DNA from 2 places in the Kitasatospora sp. NPDC051170 genome. Region 2 is predicted to be linked to the other one. Evidence: predicted binding sites of a transcription regulator. Region 2 holds the regulator's gene; the other holds the start of a gene.
The links. Region 2 encodes HspR, which represses chaperone genes until heat shock. Its sites were predicted from a motif close to TTGAGNNNNNNNNNCTCAA; they were not measured.
Positions count from the first base shown of each region.

Region 1: lon (endopeptidase La) is a predicted target of HspR. The motif match lies at 5,171-5,189, and genes of this name have one in related genera.

Region 1 covers NZ_JBITFA010000002.1:684,034-691,558, forward strand. The annotation lists gene ACIBCA_RS06665 (multifunctional oxoglutarate decarboxylase/oxoglutarate dehydrogenase thiamine pyrophosphate-binding subunit/dihydrolipoyllysine-residue succinyltransferase subunit) at 1-1,398, opposite strand, end outside; gene ACIBCA_RS06670 (ATP-binding protein) at 1,726-2,862, opposite strand; gene ACIBCA_RS06675 (response regulator transcription factor) at 2,953-3,690, opposite strand; gene ACIBCA_RS06680 (rhomboid-like protein) at 4,310-5,044, shown strand; gene lon (endopeptidase La) at 5,212-7,525, shown strand, end outside.
Region 2 covers NZ_JBITFA010000006.1:258,921-266,445, forward strand. The annotation lists gene dnaK (molecular chaperone DnaK) at 1-782, shown strand, start outside; gene grpE (nucleotide exchange factor GrpE) at 779-1,405, shown strand; gene dnaJ (molecular chaperone DnaJ) at 1,548-2,705, shown strand; gene ACIBCA_RS16095 (heat shock protein transcriptional repressor HspR) at 2,713-3,237, shown strand; gene ACIBCA_RS16100 (helix-turn-helix domain-containing protein) at 3,419-4,408, shown strand; gene ACIBCA_RS16105 (hypothetical protein) at 4,433-4,591, opposite strand; gene ACIBCA_RS16110 (hypothetical protein) at 4,928-5,536, shown strand; gene ACIBCA_RS16115 (winged helix-turn-helix transcriptional regulator) at 5,543-6,511, opposite strand; gene ACIBCA_RS16120 (LuxR family transcriptional regulator) at 6,495-7,457, opposite strand; gene ACIBCA_RS16125 (LuxR C-terminal-related transcriptional regulator) at 7,450-7,525, opposite strand, start outside.

The DNA.
Region 1 (7,525 bases), on a different contig from region 2:
GCGGAGCTTCATCATCTTCTGGCCGCCGAAGCCGCCGACCGCGAACTCGCGCTCCAGGTCCCACAGGGTGAGGCCGTGCTGGACGACGTCCAGGTCGGGGTGCTTGCGCTGCTTGTACTCCAGCGGGTCGGTGTCGGCCATCAGGTGGCCGCGCACGCGGTACGCGTGGATGAGCTCCATGACGCGGGCGGTCTTGTTGACCTCGTCGTCGTGGGTGGTGGCGACGTCGGTGGCCCAGCGGACCGGCTCGTACGGGATCCGCAGAGACTCGAAGATCTCGTCGTAGAAGCCGTTCTCGCCGAGCAGCAGGCGGTGGATCTCGCGCAGGAACTCGCCCGAGGCCGCGCCCTGGATGACGCGGTGGTCGTAGGTCGAGGTCAGCGTCATGATCTTGGAGACGCCCAGGCGGGAGAGGGTCTCCGGGGCGGAGCCCTGGAACTCGGCCGGGTACTCCATGGCGCCGACGCCGACGATGGTGCCCTGGTTCTGCATCAGGCGCGGCACGGAGTGCACGGTGCCGATGCCGCCGGGGTTGGTCAGCGAGACCGTGACGCCGGTGAAGTCGTCCATGGTCAGCTTGTTGGCGCGAGCCCGGCGGACGATGTCCTCGTACGCCTGCCAGAAGCCGAAGAAGTCGAGCGTCTCGGCCTTCTTGATGGCCGCGACGACGAGCTGGCGGTCGCCGTTGGGCTTGACCAGGTCGATGGCCAGGCCGAGGTTGATGTGCTCCGGCTTGACCAGGTAGGACTTGCCGTCCTCCACCTTGTAGCTGTGGTTCATGCCCGGCGAGGCCTTGATGGCCTGGACCAGGGCGTAGCCGATCAGGTGGGTGAAGGAGACCTTGCCACCGCGGGCGCGCTGCAGGTGGTTGTTGATGACGATGCGGTTGTCGATCAACAGCTTCGCCGGGACGGCGCGGACCGAGGTCGCGGTCGGCACCTCCAGCGAGGCGTCCATGTTGGTGGCGACGGCCTTCGCCGGGCCGCGCAGCTGGACCAGCTCGGGGCCGGCCGGGGCGGCGACGGCGGGCGCGGCCGGGGCGGCGGCCTTCGGCGCCGGGGGCGCGGCGGGGGCTGCGGCGAGCGGTGCGGCGGGGGCCGGGGCCGCCACCGGGGCCGGGACGGCCGGCGCGGCGGGGGCGGGTGCGGCCGGAGCAGCAGCGGCGGGCGCGGGGGCGGCGGCGGGGGTCGGCGTGGTGCCGACCGGGGTCGCGGCCTGGGTCACTGGGGTCACCTCGGTACCGGGCTTGTAGTCGGCGAAAAAGTCCCACCAGGCTCGGTCGACCGAGTTCGGGTCCTGGAGGTACTGCTGGTAGATCTCGTCGACGAGCCACTCATTGGGGCCGAAGCCCGTGGAGCTTGCCGAGCTGTTGGGGGTTTCTTGGGACTGTGGCGACACGGCGGCAACCGCCCTCTTCCGCTTCCTTTTGGGATGTTTGGACAGCGGGGATTAAGGCTACGCCCCTGACCAGTGATCGCGCAGTCTTCGGGCCCCAGGCGTCGCCCAGATCACAGTCCTGACCTGCACTTTGGCTGAAAAAGTGCGTTAGGAAGCCGTATCTGAGGGGAACTGATCGGCCTTCGCCAGCGGTCAAAACAGTCCTAATCCAGACATTTCTCCGCTTGGGGACGTACGCGATCTTCGGCGATCACTGTGTCGGTTCTGTGACAAATGACCGGTGTGATGAACCGATCACCCTTGGGTCACTCCCGGGTCACCCAAGGGTCAAGCCTGTCGCTGTCCCGGGAGCCGGACCTCGATCCGGCAGCCGCGGGGGGACTCGGCCACCGCGATCCGCCCGCCGTGCAGGTCCACCGCCCAGCGGGCGATCGCGAGGCCCAGCCCGGTACCGCCGTCCGCGGCCGGGCCGGCGGCCGTCGCGGTGCCGCTGCGGCTGAACCGCTCGAAGACCCGGTTGCGGTCCGCGGGCGGGATCCCGGGGCCCTCGTCCTCGACCTCCAGCAGCAGGCCGCCGTCCTCGTCGTCGGGACGGGCGCGCACGGTGACGGTGCCGCCGGAGGGGGAGTGCTTGCAGGCGTTGTCGACCAGGTTGGCGACCACCTGGTGCAGGCGCTCGGTGTCCGCCACGCCCGTCAGGCCGCTCGGGCTGACCTCCAGGGCGAGGCGGACGTCGCCCCGGCGGGAGAAGGCCCCGCCGGCCGTCGCGCCGTCCACGGTGACGCCGCGCAGCACGCCGTCCAGGAACTCGCGCACCTCGAAGGGGCGGGCGTCCAGGTCGACCACGCCGTCGTCGATCTTGGAGAGGTCCAGCAGGTGGGTGACCAGGCGGCCGAGCCGCTCGGTCTGCTCCAGGGCCGCCTCCAGGGTGGCCGGGTTCGGCTGGACGACGCCGTCCACCACGTTCTCCAGGACGGCGCGCAGCGCGGCGATGGGCGTGCGCAGCTCGTGGGAGACGTTGGCGACCAGCTCGCGCCGGTGTTGGTCGGCCGCCTGCAGGTCGGCGGCCATCGCGTTGAAGGTGACGGCCAGCTCGCCGATCTCGTCGCGGGAGCCGACCTCGACCCGGCGGCTGTAGTCGCCGGAGGCCATCGCGCGGGCGGCGGCCGTCATCTCGCGCAGGGGGGAGGTCAGCCCGTGCGCGAGGAACTGCATGAACAGCAGCGAGGCGATCATGGAGAAGACCATGATGATCCGGATCTGGGTCTCGGACCGGATCGCCACGACCACCATCCCGGTGGCCAGGAAGACGGAGACGATCACCAGCAGGGCGAGTTTGCCCTTGATCGAGCGGACCGGGTCGAGCGGCCGGATGTCGGCCCAGACCCGGCGGGCGGCGCGGGAGGCGAGGGTCTGCGGACGCGCGGTCTCGGCGTCCCCGTCGCGTTGCTGTGGAAAGGTCATGGGTCCCCCGAGCGGGCCCCGCGTGCGTCCTGGTGCGGTCGGTCGTTCGGGACACGGGCCCCCCGGAGGCCCGTCGCCCGAGGTCCGCCGTCAGGACAGCGGGGCCTCCAGTGCGTAGCCGACGCCGTGCACGGTGCGGATCCAGCTGGCGCCGATCTTGCGCCGCAGCGCCTTGACGTGGCTGTCCACCGTGCGGGTGCCGGAGGCGTCGGTCCAGTCCCAGACCTCGGCCAGCAGCTGCTCGCGGGTGAGCACGGCGCGCGGCTGGGCGGCCAGGCAGGCGAGCAGGTCGAACTCGGTGGGCGTCAGGTGGACGTCGCCGGAGGCGAGCCGGACCCGGCGCTGCACGTGGTCGATCTCCAGCTCGCCGAAGCGCAGGCTGCCGAGCGCGGGCGTGCGGGCGGCCTGCTGGGCGCGCTCGACGCGGCGCAGCAGCACGTTGACCCGGGCCGCGAGTTCGCGCATCGAGAACGGTTTGGTCATGTAGTCGTCCGCGCCGACGCCGAGCCCGACCAGGAGGTCCGTCTCGTCGTCGCGGGCCGTCAGCATCAGTACCGGCACCGGCCGCTGGGCCTGGATGCGGCGGCACACCTCCAGGCCGTCGAAGCCGGGCAGCATGATGTCGAGGACGACCAGGTCCGGCTGCCAGGTGTGGAAGCCGTCGACCGCGCCCGGTCCGTCGTGGGCCACGGCGACCTTGAAGCCCTCCGCGCCCAGCCGGGCCGCGATCGACTCCGCGATCGTGGGCTCGTCCTCCACCACCAGCACTCTGCGCTGGCTGTTCACCGTGCCGCCGGTGTTGTGGTTGTCCTGCTGAATCTCTGTCACGGTCACGCCACCGCCCCCAGGGCTGCGGGCCGGCCACCTGTGGGGATGGCGGGCTCCGCTCGTAGTCTTGTTCCGTCGTGGACTGTGCCGGGTCCGCCGCCCCGCCGCGCGATCGGGAACGGGCCGGGCGGTGGTCGGCCGCCCGATGCTCCCGCGCACTTCGCAGCGTACGGACAGCGGATGCTTCCCGGCAGGTGGACCGGACGTTTCCGGCCCGTGGGGCGGCCTTCCGGGCCGCCCGGAGGCCCACCGAAGGGGTGGGCACGGGGCGATACCTTACCCGGGGAATTTTCGCCGGATGACGGTACGTATGCGATGGGGTTCAGGGCGAGCTGCCGGTCAGAGCCGATGCCGAAGCGTTCTCCGGAACTAGGTCCAGACCAATTTTTCGGTAATCGGACTCACTGACTCCGGGACAGTCTTCACGGGCTTTTCTCAGGTGCCTCTCAGAACCTCGACGTAACGTCGTCGCGACGCCGCCCCGCCGCGCGGAATCCCTCGCTCCCGCCGGTACGTTGGGCACGGGGCGGGGAGAACCGGGTGGCTGCGGGCACGGAGCGGAGGCGGCATGGCGGCAGTGTGGCGTGAGTCCGGAGGGCGCGCTCAGGCGCCCGTCGGCGTGCCGTACGGAATGTTCCGCCACGGACTGCGCACCGTCGTCCTCGACTGGTTGCTGGAACGCCTGCCGACGCCCCGGCGCAATCCGTTCACGCTCGGATACCTCGCCGTCGTCGGCGTCACCACGACCTTCGCGAAACTCGCCGACCCGGAACTCGTGCAACGCCTCCAGGAGGCGTCCAGTTCGGACGGGCACAACCTTCTGCAGCACCCTTTGCGGGCTCTCGTGCTCAGCGGATTCTGGGTCGCCGGCGAGGCGTGGATGCCGTACCTGTGGGGATTCGCGATCACCCTCGCGCCGCTGGAGCGCAGGGTCGGCCCGGCGCGGGCGGCGGCGGTGTTCGCGATCGGGCACGTCGGCGCCACGCTGCTCTCCCAGGGCGTGGTGATGGGCGCGGTGGCCACCGGGCGGATGGAGCCCGAGGCGATGGACCGGCTGGACATCGGGGTCAGCTACGGCGTGCTCGCCTGCCTGGGCGCGGTGGCCGGACTGATGTCCACGCGCGGGCGGGTGCTCGCGCTGGGCGCGACCGGGCTGATGATCGCCGGGCAGATCGCCGAGGACCGGGACGTGGTCACGGCCGTCGGGCACCCGGCGGCGGTGCTCGCCGGGGTGGCGCTGTGGCGGTGGCTGCGGCGGGTTCGGCGGCGGCCTCCGACCTCGCGCCCGCGCCGGGTGGCGGCCGCGGCGGTCAAGGGTGTGGCCGCGCGGGGCGGGTTCCCGGCGACGCGCTGAGCCCCGCCGGGCGAGCGGGCCCGTTTTTGACATCCCCTACCGAACGGTCGTTCGCCGGTTGTCCAGGGCCTTCTGGTGTTCGCTCACGGCGAACAAAGCCGCGGGAACATCCGGGGCCCGCCGAGCCTTAGTCAGGTCGACTCAAGTTCACTGACTGGGGAGAGATCATGGCATCGACGTCCACACCGCTCACCCTGCCCGTGCTGCCGCTCGACGACGAGGTCGTGCTCCCGGGCATGGTCGTCCCGCTCGACCTGAAGGACACGGAGGTGCGCGCCGCCGTCGAAGCCGCCCGCGCCGCGGCCACCGGCTCCGGCAAGCCCCAGGTGCTGCTCGTCCCCCGGGTCGACGGCTCGTACGCGGCGGCCGGCACCCTCGCCACCGTCGAGCAGGTCGGCCGCCTCGCCGACGGGGACCCGGCCGCCCTCGTGCGCGCCGTGCGCCGGGTGCGCATCGGTGTGGGCACCACCGGGCCCGGCGCCGCCCTGTGGGTGGAGACCACCCCGTTCAAGGAGTCCTCCGTCGGCACGCCCGTCGCCGGGCGGGCCGCCGAGCTGGTCAAGGAGTACAAGGCGCTGTCCACCCAGTGGCTGCGCAAGCGCGGCGCCTGGCAGATCGTCGACCGCGTCGCCCAGATCGAGGGCGTCGGCGAGCTCGCCGACAACATCGGCTACGCGCCCTTCGCCACCGCCGAGCAGAAGCTCAAGGTGCTCCTGGAGGCCGACCAGGTCGCCCGGCTGGAGTACGCGCTCACCCTCCTGCGCGACCACCTCGCCGAGGAGGAGGTCAACGACACCATCCGCAAGGACGTCGAGGAGGGCGTCGCCAAGCAGCAGAAGGAGTTCCTGCTCCGCCGCCAGCTGGAGGCCGTCCGCAAGGAACTCGCCGAGCTCAACGGCGACCCGGCCGACGAGGAGGGCGACTACCGCGCCCGCGTCGAGGCCGCCGACCTGCCCGAGAAGGTCCGCGAGGCCGCGCTCAAGGAGGTCGACAAGCTGGAGCGCTCCTCCGACCAGTCGCCCGAGGGCTCCTGGATCCGCACCTGGCTCGACACCGTCCTGGAGCTGCCCTGGAACGAGCGCACCGAGGACGCCTACGACATCGCCGGCGCCCGGGCCGTCCTGGACGCCGACCACGCGGGCCTGGCCGACGTGAAGGAGCGCATCGTCGAGTACCTGGCCGTGCGCAAGCGCCGCGCCGACCAGGGGCTCGGGCTGATCGGCGGCCGCCGCGGCGGCGCGGTTCTCGCCCTCGTCGGCCCGCCCGGGGTCGGAAAGACCTCGATCGCCGAATCGGTGGCCCACGCGATGGGCCGAAAGTTCGTCCGCGTCGCCCTCGGCGGGGTGCGGGACGAGGCCGAGATCCGGGGCCACCGGCGCACCTACGTCGGCGCGCTGCCCGGCCGGCTCGTCCGGGCCGTCAAGGAGGCGGGCTCGATGAACCCCGTCGTCCTGCTCGACGAGATCGACAAGGTCGGCTCCGACTACCGGGGAGACCCGGCCGCCGCCCTGCTCGAGGTGCTCGACCCGGCGCAGAACCACACCTTCCGCGACCACTACCTGGAGGTCGAGCTCGACCTCTCCGACGTCGTCTTCCTCGCCACCGCCAACGTGCTGGAGTCCATCCCCGAGCCGCTGCTCGACCGCATGGAACTGGTCCGCCTGGACGGCTACACCGAGGACGAGAAGGTCGTCATCGCCCGCGACCACCTGCTCCCGCGCCAGCTGGAGAAGGCGGGCCTCGGCGACGGGCAGGTCGGCGTCGAGGAGGAGGCGCTGCGCAGGCTCGCCGGGGAGTACACCCGGGAGGCCGGCGTACGGAACCTGGAACGCTCCATCGCCCGGGTGCTGCGCAAGATCGCCGCACAGGCCGAGCTCGGCGAGCGCGAGCTGCCCGTCACCGTCGGCCCGAAGGACCTGCGCGCCCTCATCGGCCGGCCGCACCACGTGCCCGAGGCCGCCCAGGAACCCGCCGAGCGGCGCACCGCCGTCCCCGGCGTGGCCACCGGGCTCGCCGTCACCGGCGCCGGCGGCGACGTCCTCTACATCGAGGCCTCCCTCGCCGACGCCGAGACCGGCGGCACCGGGCTCACCCTCACCGGGCAGCTGGGCGACGTCATGAAGGAGTCCGCGCACATCGCGCTCTCCTACCTGCGCTCGCGCGGCGCCGAGCTGGAACTGCCCGTCACCTCGCTGCGCGACCGGGGCGTCCACCTGCACGTCCCCGCCGGGGCCGTCCCCAAGGACGGGCCCAGCGCCGGCATCACCATGACCACGGCGCTCGCCTCGCTGCTCTCCGGCCGCAAGGTGCGCACCGACGTGGCGATGACGGGCGAGGTGTCGCTCACCGGGCGGGTGCTGCCCATCGGCGGGGTCAAGCAGAAGCTCCTCGCCGCCGACCGGGCCGGCGTCACCACGGTGATCATCCCCAAGCGCAACGAGGCCGACCTGGACGACGTCCCGGCCGAGGTGCTGGAGCGGC
Region 2 (7,525 bases):
GCGAGGTCAAGGACGTCCTGCTGCTCGACGTCACCCCGCTGTCCCTCGGCATCGAGACCAAGGGCGGCATCATGACCAAGCTGATCGAGCGCAACACCACGATCCCGACCAAGCGCTCCGAGATCTTCACCACGGCCGAGGACAACCAGCCGTCCGTGCAGATCCAGGTCTACCAGGGCGAGCGCGACATCGCCGCGTACAACAAGAAGCTCGGGATGTTCGAGCTCACCGGCCTGCCGCCGGCGCCGCGCGGCCTGCCGCAGATCGAGGTCACCTTCGACATCGACGCCAACGGCATCATGCACGTCGGTGCCAAGGACCTCGGCACCGGCAAGGAGCAGAAGATGACCGTCACCGGCGGCTCCTCGCTGCCGAAGGACGAGGTCGACCGCATGCGCCGCGAGGCCGAGCAGTACGCCGAGGACGACCACAAGCGCCGCGAGGCCGTCGAGACGCGCAACTCCGCCGAGCAGCTCGTCTACTCGACCGAGAAGTTCATCGCCGACAACACCGAGAAGCTCCCGGCCGACGTCAAGACCGAGGTCGAGACCGCCATCGGCGAGCTCAAGGAAGCCCTCAAGGGCGAGGACATCGCGAAGATCCGCGAAGCCTCGGAGAAGGTCTCCACCACCGCGCAGAAGCTCGGCCAGGCGCTCTACGCCAACGCCGACGCCCCCGCCGGTGCGGCCGCGGCCGGCGACTCGGCCCAGGCCAAGGAAGACGACGTCGTCGACGCCGAGATCGTGGACGACGAGAAGCCCAAGGGCGGTGCGTCGGCATGACGGACAAGCCGCAGGGCGGCAAGCCCGGCGACGACTCCGCCGCCGAAGAGGCCGTCATCAAGGCCGCCGAGGAGGCCGCCGCGGCCGGTGCCGGCTCGGAGGGCGGCACCGACGAGCTGGCTGCCGCCAAGCGCGAGGCCGGAGAGCGCACCGCCGACCTCCAGCGCCTCCAGGCCGAGTACCAGAACTACCGCAAGCGGGTCGAGCGCGACCGGCTGACCGTCCGCGAGATCGCGATCTCCAACATCCTGGAGTCGCTGATCCCGGTCCTGGACGACATCGGCCGTGCCCGCGAGCACGGCGAGGTGACGGGCGGCTTCAAGTCCGTCGCCGAGTCCCTGGAGACGGTCGTCGCCAAGCTGGGCCTCCAGCAGTTCGGCAAGGAGGGCGAGCCCTTCGACCCGACCATGCACGAGGCGCTCATGCACAGCTACTCCTCGGACGTCACCGAGGACACCTGCGTGCAGATCCTCCAGCCCGGTTACCGCATCGGCGAGCGGATCATCCGCCCCGCCATGGTCGCCGTCGCGGAGCCCCAGCCGGGCACCCAGACGGCCTCCGCCCCGGACGCCGAGGCGAAGTCCGCCGACGCGGACAAGGCCGACGGTGACTCGGACAGCTGACCAACGGTGACAGCTGACAACCTGTGCGCTGCGGAGTCGTACGCCGGTAAGCCCGGCCGGCTCCGCAGCGCGCTGTCAACAGCCCTTTTCCACACGGCTGTTGACAGCACTGTGACGATGGACTCGGGAGGTGGCTCAAGCCGTGAGCGGTAAGGACTACGTGGAGAAGGACTACTACAAGGTCCTCGGCGTGCCCAAGGACGCCACCGCCACCGAGATCAAGAAGACCTACCGCAAGCTGGCCCGCGAGTTCCACCCCGACGCCAACAAGGGTGACGCCAAGGCCGAGGAGCGGTTCAAGGACATCTCCGAGGCGTACGACGTCCTCTCCGACGAGAAGCGCCGCAAGGAGTACGACGAGGCCCGCAGCCTCTTCGCCAACGGCGGCTTCCGGGCCGGCGGCGGCCCGGGCACCGGCAACTACAGCTTCGACTTCGGCGACCTGTTCAGCGGCACCCAGGGCGGCGGCGGCAGCGGCGGGATCGGCGACGTCTTCGGCGGCCTGTTCAACCGCACCGGCACCCGGCAGGCCCAGCCCCGGCGGGGCGCGGACGTCGAGACCGAGGTGACGCTCTCCTTCGAGGAGGCCGTCGACGGCGCGACCGTCCCCCTGCGGATGACCAGCCAGTCCCCCTGCCGGACCTGCAACGGCACCGGCGCCAAGGCCGGCACCACCCCGCGGGTCTGCCCCACCTGCGTCGGCGCCGGCACCGTCAGCCGCGGCCAGGGCGCCTTCGCGCTCTCCGAGCCCTGCAAGGACTGCCGCGGCCGGGGCATGATCGTCGACGACCCCTGCACCGACTGCCACGGCAGCGGCCGCGCCAGCTCCGCCCGCACCATGCAGGTGCGCATCCCCGCCGGCGTCCAGGCCGACCAGCGCATCCGACTCAAGGGCAAGGGCGCCCAGGGCGAACGCGGCGGACAGCCCGGCGACCTCTACGTCACCGTGCACGTCGACCCGCACGCCGTCTTCGGCCGCAAGGGCGACAACCTGACCGTCACCGTCCCGGTCACCTTCCCCGAGGCCACCCTCGGCGCCACCATCGAGGTGCCCACGCTCGGCGGCCCCGCCGTCAAGCTCAAGCTCCCGCCGGGCAGCGCCAACGGCCTCACCATGCGCGCCCGCGGCAAGGGCGCCACCCGCAAGGACGGCACCCGCGGCGACCTCCTCGTCACCATCGAGGTCGTGGTGCCGCAGAGCGTCACCGGAGACGCCCTGAACGCACTGGAGCAGTACCGCGAGGCCACCGCCTCCGACGACCCGCGAGCCGCCCTCTTCCGGGCGGCGAAGGGAGCGTGACGACCAGATGTCCCCGAATCCGATGACCCCCGACAGCGGCCCCATCGGCCCCGGCCTCGGCGAGGGCCTCCCCGGCGACGGCACGCGCCGCCGCCGCGCCCCGGCCGCGCCGCAGTACGTGCTCACGGAGGAGACTCCGGTGTACGTCATCTCCGTCGCCGCCGAACTGTCCGGCCTGCACCCGCAGACCCTGCGCCAGTACGACCGCCTCGGCCTCGTCAGCCCCGACCGCACCGCCGGACGCGGCCGCCGCTACTCCGCCCGCGACATCGAGCAGCTGCGCGAGGTCCAGCGCCTCTCCCAGGACGAGGGCATCAACCTGGCCGGCATCAAGCGGATCATCGAGCTGGAGAACCAGGTCACCGCCCTCCAGGCCCGGGTCACCGAACTCGTCGACTCCCTCGAAGGCGCGGCCACCGCCCTCCAGCAACGCGAGGCCGCCGTCCACGCCTCCTACCGCCGCGACCTGGTCCCCTACCAGCCGCCCAGCCCGCAATCCAGCGCCCTCGTCGTCTGGCGCCCCAAGCGCTGACCGAGCGCCCCCCTAGCCGCCGGTTCCCTCCTGTTCGGGGGGTGCCGGCGGCTGGTGTCTTGGTGAGAGAGTGCGGTTGCATTTCCTCTCCGGTGGGCTCACCAGATCTGGCATGCTGAAACTCGATTCAGCATGAGCGCTGATGAGGCACAGGGATCGCAGCAACGGCAAGGAGTCGCGGATGAGTGAACGAGAGCAGCCCCTTGCCGCTGGCACGACCGTCCTCTCAGCAGAAGCACGGGAGCTTTATCTCGCCGTCGTCCGAGGTGACGGCAAGCTTCCTCTCGGTTCCCTTGTCGACCGGAACGCTTCAGCACGGAATGAGCTGGTGCGTATTGGGCTTCTCGTAGCCGACAGCGATGATCCGAGTACATTCATTGCCACCGATCCCGCTCAGCTCTCGACAAGCCTCAGCCATTCCTGGCAACGTCAGGCGCTTGAGCTTCTGTCACGCGCCGTTTCTCTTCCCGCTGAAATGGAGGAGATCGCCCGGGAATTCCACACTCCGAAGCAACTCGGAGGCGCGATCGAGCACGTACAAGGGAAGGCCCTCATTCGGCAGCGAGTGCAGCAGTTCAGGAGCTCCAGACTGGAGGAGATCCTGGCACTCCAACCCGGTGGACCCCGCGAGCCAGAAACCCTCGCCGGAATGATCGAGCAAGATCTAGAGACGCTCCACAGCGGCACAAAGATTCGGACGATCTACCACGCCAGCACCCGATACCACCAACCCACCAGGGATTACGTGGCCACACTTGCCCGGGCAGGCGGACAGTATCGAACGCTTGACGAACCTTACACGCGTCTCATCGTCATGGACCGGCGTGTAGCCGTAATTCCGATCGTCGAAGACATGAGCCTCGCGGCCTTCATCTATGACCCGGCCGTTGTCGACTATCTTGCGGAGGAGGTTTTCGATCGATGCTGGAGCAGAGCACTGGAATTTGAGGGAGATCGCACAGTTCCGCAGCAGGTAGTGTCTCGCTTGCGTCAAACAATCATTGAGCAGATGCTCGAGGGCACCAATCACCGGGTTATCGCGCGACGCCTGGGCATCAGCGAACGGACGCTAGCAAGACATATTGCCGAGATGCGAGACGACTACAAGGTCGACTCGCTCTTCCAGCTCGGGTACGTCATAGGGCGAAAAGTGCAGGAGCCTGCCGAGTGAGTCACACGCCCACATGGCCGTGCTTCACTGCCAGGAGGTGTCGTCCGCAATGCTCACAGCAGCCTGCACGACAGTCGTGCCATGCGGGTTGGCAGCATTCGCAAGGGAGTTGACGCCAAGCACCGCAGCGGTGACGGCCAGCGACAGTATGAATATGCGGGCAAATCGGCGCATGTCAGTCACGCCCCACTCTCTCCCTCGGGAATCACCAGCTAGAAGCGTCAAGCAGGATAACGGCTCACATGGTGTTACGCGAGGGGGAGGGTTCCACCTACTCCTGCCTACGGGGAGTGCGTCATCTCTCTGCCAGTCATCCGGATGACAGGGGCCAACGCTGGACGGGGCACGGCGCCCCGATGGACGATCAGTTCGCTCCCAATGGTGAAAGCAGAGCGCCACACTCTGCCAATGTACCGTCAAATTAGCTAGACGGTTCAACCAACGGGAACACAACCGAGCAGTCCGAATCCCCGTCCCGCCGACGCTCGCTCCCCCGGTCGGCAGTCCCCCGGAGTCGACATGACCGAGCCCTACCTGCGTCACCACGACAGCCAGGCCCCTGAGGGCCGTCGTGCACGTGTGTTCCTGGCCGCGCCGCTGATGCGGCTGACCGGGCCCGCCGACAGTGTGGTCACGCTCGCCAGCCGGACGCGGCTGACGACGCTGCGCACCACTCTCCTTCGCAGCGGTGCCGCCGTGTACAGCGCGCACCACAGTGACGCCTGGACCGTCGCCGGCCGTGCGCCGGAGCCCCGGGTCCCGTCCGACTTCCGGGCGCTGCAGTCCGCGGACCTCGTGTTCGCGTACGTCGGCGCACCGCTGTCGGCCGGGGTGAGCCTGGAGCTGGGATGGGCGTCGGCGCTGCGGAAGCCGATCGTCCTCCTCGTCGACGAGGCCATCACCCACAACCCGCTGATCGCCACCATCGAGCAGGTCGCCCCCGTCCTGCCGCTCGTCTTCGACGACACCTGGTCGCAGGAGGCGCTCAACCACACCGTCGAGACCGCCCTGGACTGGGCCGGGATGGCGCTCTCGCTCCGCGAGGGCTTCTGGACCGCGCCCGGCGAGCAGTTCGCCGTCCCCCGGCAGCAGCAGGGCTACTGGCCGACCGGCGCCGCGACCGGCTGAGCGGAGTCACCTCCCGGACTCCCCCGTCGTCCGGGCTCCCCGCATCCGCCAACCGAGCTGGAACAGCGTCTCCGCGTCGTAGAGCTCACGCAGCCGGGCGATGTGAGCGGCCACCGTCCGTTCGCTCAGCCCCAGTCGAGTGGCGATCGCCCGCTGCGTGAGCCCCTGCCCCAGGAGGCGGCCCACCTGCTCGTGCACGGCCGGCGTGGTCGGGCCGGCGGCGAGCGCCTCCCAGTCCACGATCTGCGCCCGCTGCCACTGCTGCTCGAACACGCCGACCAGGTACCCGACCAGCGCCGGATCCTCCACCACGGCGGCCACCGAGTTGTCGGCAGCCGCCGAAACCAGGGCGATCGCCCGGTCGAAGATCAGCGTCCTGGTGAACGGCCCCTCCAGAATCCTGATCGGGGACCCCATCCGAGTCGATTCCCGGGCGAGCTCGACGGTGTGCGGGTCCCCGCAGACGGACGGTTCGAAGATGGTTCTCTCCACGCCGCCCGCCTCGATGTAGCTGCGACTCCACACCAGGGTGTCCGCGGTGTGGTGGGGCGGCCGGGGCCCGCCCGGCTGGGCGGCCATCGACTCGTGCGGGTAGTCCTTGGCGATCTGCGACAGCAGGTGACGGATCTCCCCCTTGCCCGACACCCGCTGTATTCCCCCCGCCGATTCCGTGCGGCGCGGGGCCGTGTCGTACGCCTGGGCCAGGTCGTCGAGGAGGTCCGGGACGAGCGCCGCCCGGGCGAGCAGCCGGGCGCTCTCCTCGCGCAGCTCCGACCCGATCCGCTCACCGACCGCCCTGGGGTTCACCGCGCTGTACGAGCCGTCCGCGATCCGCAGCACCAGCAGGCCGAGGTCCGAGAGCTGCTTGACCGCCGGTTCGTCCTCCGGGCGGATCTCGCCGAGCCGGGCACGTCCGCCCTGATGGAGGATCGCCCGGTAGAGCTCGCGGGCGGCGGCGTCAGGAAGCTGCGTCACGTTCGGTCCTCTGCATCTGCCAGCCGAGCTGGAACAGTGTCTCCGCGTCGTACAGTTCGCGCAGCCGGGCGATGTGGCCGGCGACGGTGCGTTCGCTGAGGCCGAGGCGGGTGGCGACCGCCTTGTGGGTGAGGCCCCGGGCGAGGAGCGTGGACACCTGCTCATGCGCGGGCTCGACCGAACCGGCGGCGAGTGCAGCCCAGTTGACGCCTTCGGCCTGCTGCCAGTGCAGGTCGAAGGCACGGGACAGGAAGGCGACCACCGCAGGATCGTCGATGAAGGCTGCGGTGGTGTTGTCCGAGGAAGCGGGAACGACGGCGACCTTGCGGCCGAAGACCATCATCCGGGTGAAAGGTCCTGGCAGGACCCGGTAGACGGCACCCAACTCGGTGCAGCGGGAGGCGAAGAGAATCGTCTCCGAATCGCGTAGCGCCGATTCGTCATAGATCGTCCGTATGGTGCCTCCGCGTTCGCGGTACCGCCGGTTCGCGGAGAAGCCGTCGTCCATGTTTGCGGGAGGGCGGTATCCGGGTTGCATCGAAAAAGCCTCGTGTGGGTGGTCGATCAGGAGCTGCTCGATCCGGTGCTGGATCTGGGGCATCCCGGCGACATACTCCACCCCGGAGAAGGGTTTGGGATGACGGCGCGGGGCCGCGTCGTACGCCTGGGTGAGGTCGTCCAGCAGCCTGGGCACACGGCCGGCCCGGTTGATCAACCGTGCTCCCTCCTCCCGGAGTTCCGTACCGATCCGCTCACCGACCATGCGCGGGTTGACGGCCGAGTATGTGCCGTCCGCAGTGCGCAGAACGAGAAGTCCGATCTCCACGAGCCGAGCAACCGCCCCCTCCTGCTCCAGGCGAATCTCGTCCACACGGAGACGACCGCCCCCGTGCAGGAGCCGCTGGTAGAACTCGGCGGCGACGGCGTCGATCAGCGGCTCAGGCATCGCGAACGCTCCGCATCTGCCAGCCCAGTTGGAAGAGAGTCTCCGCGTCGTACGTCTCCCGCAGCCGG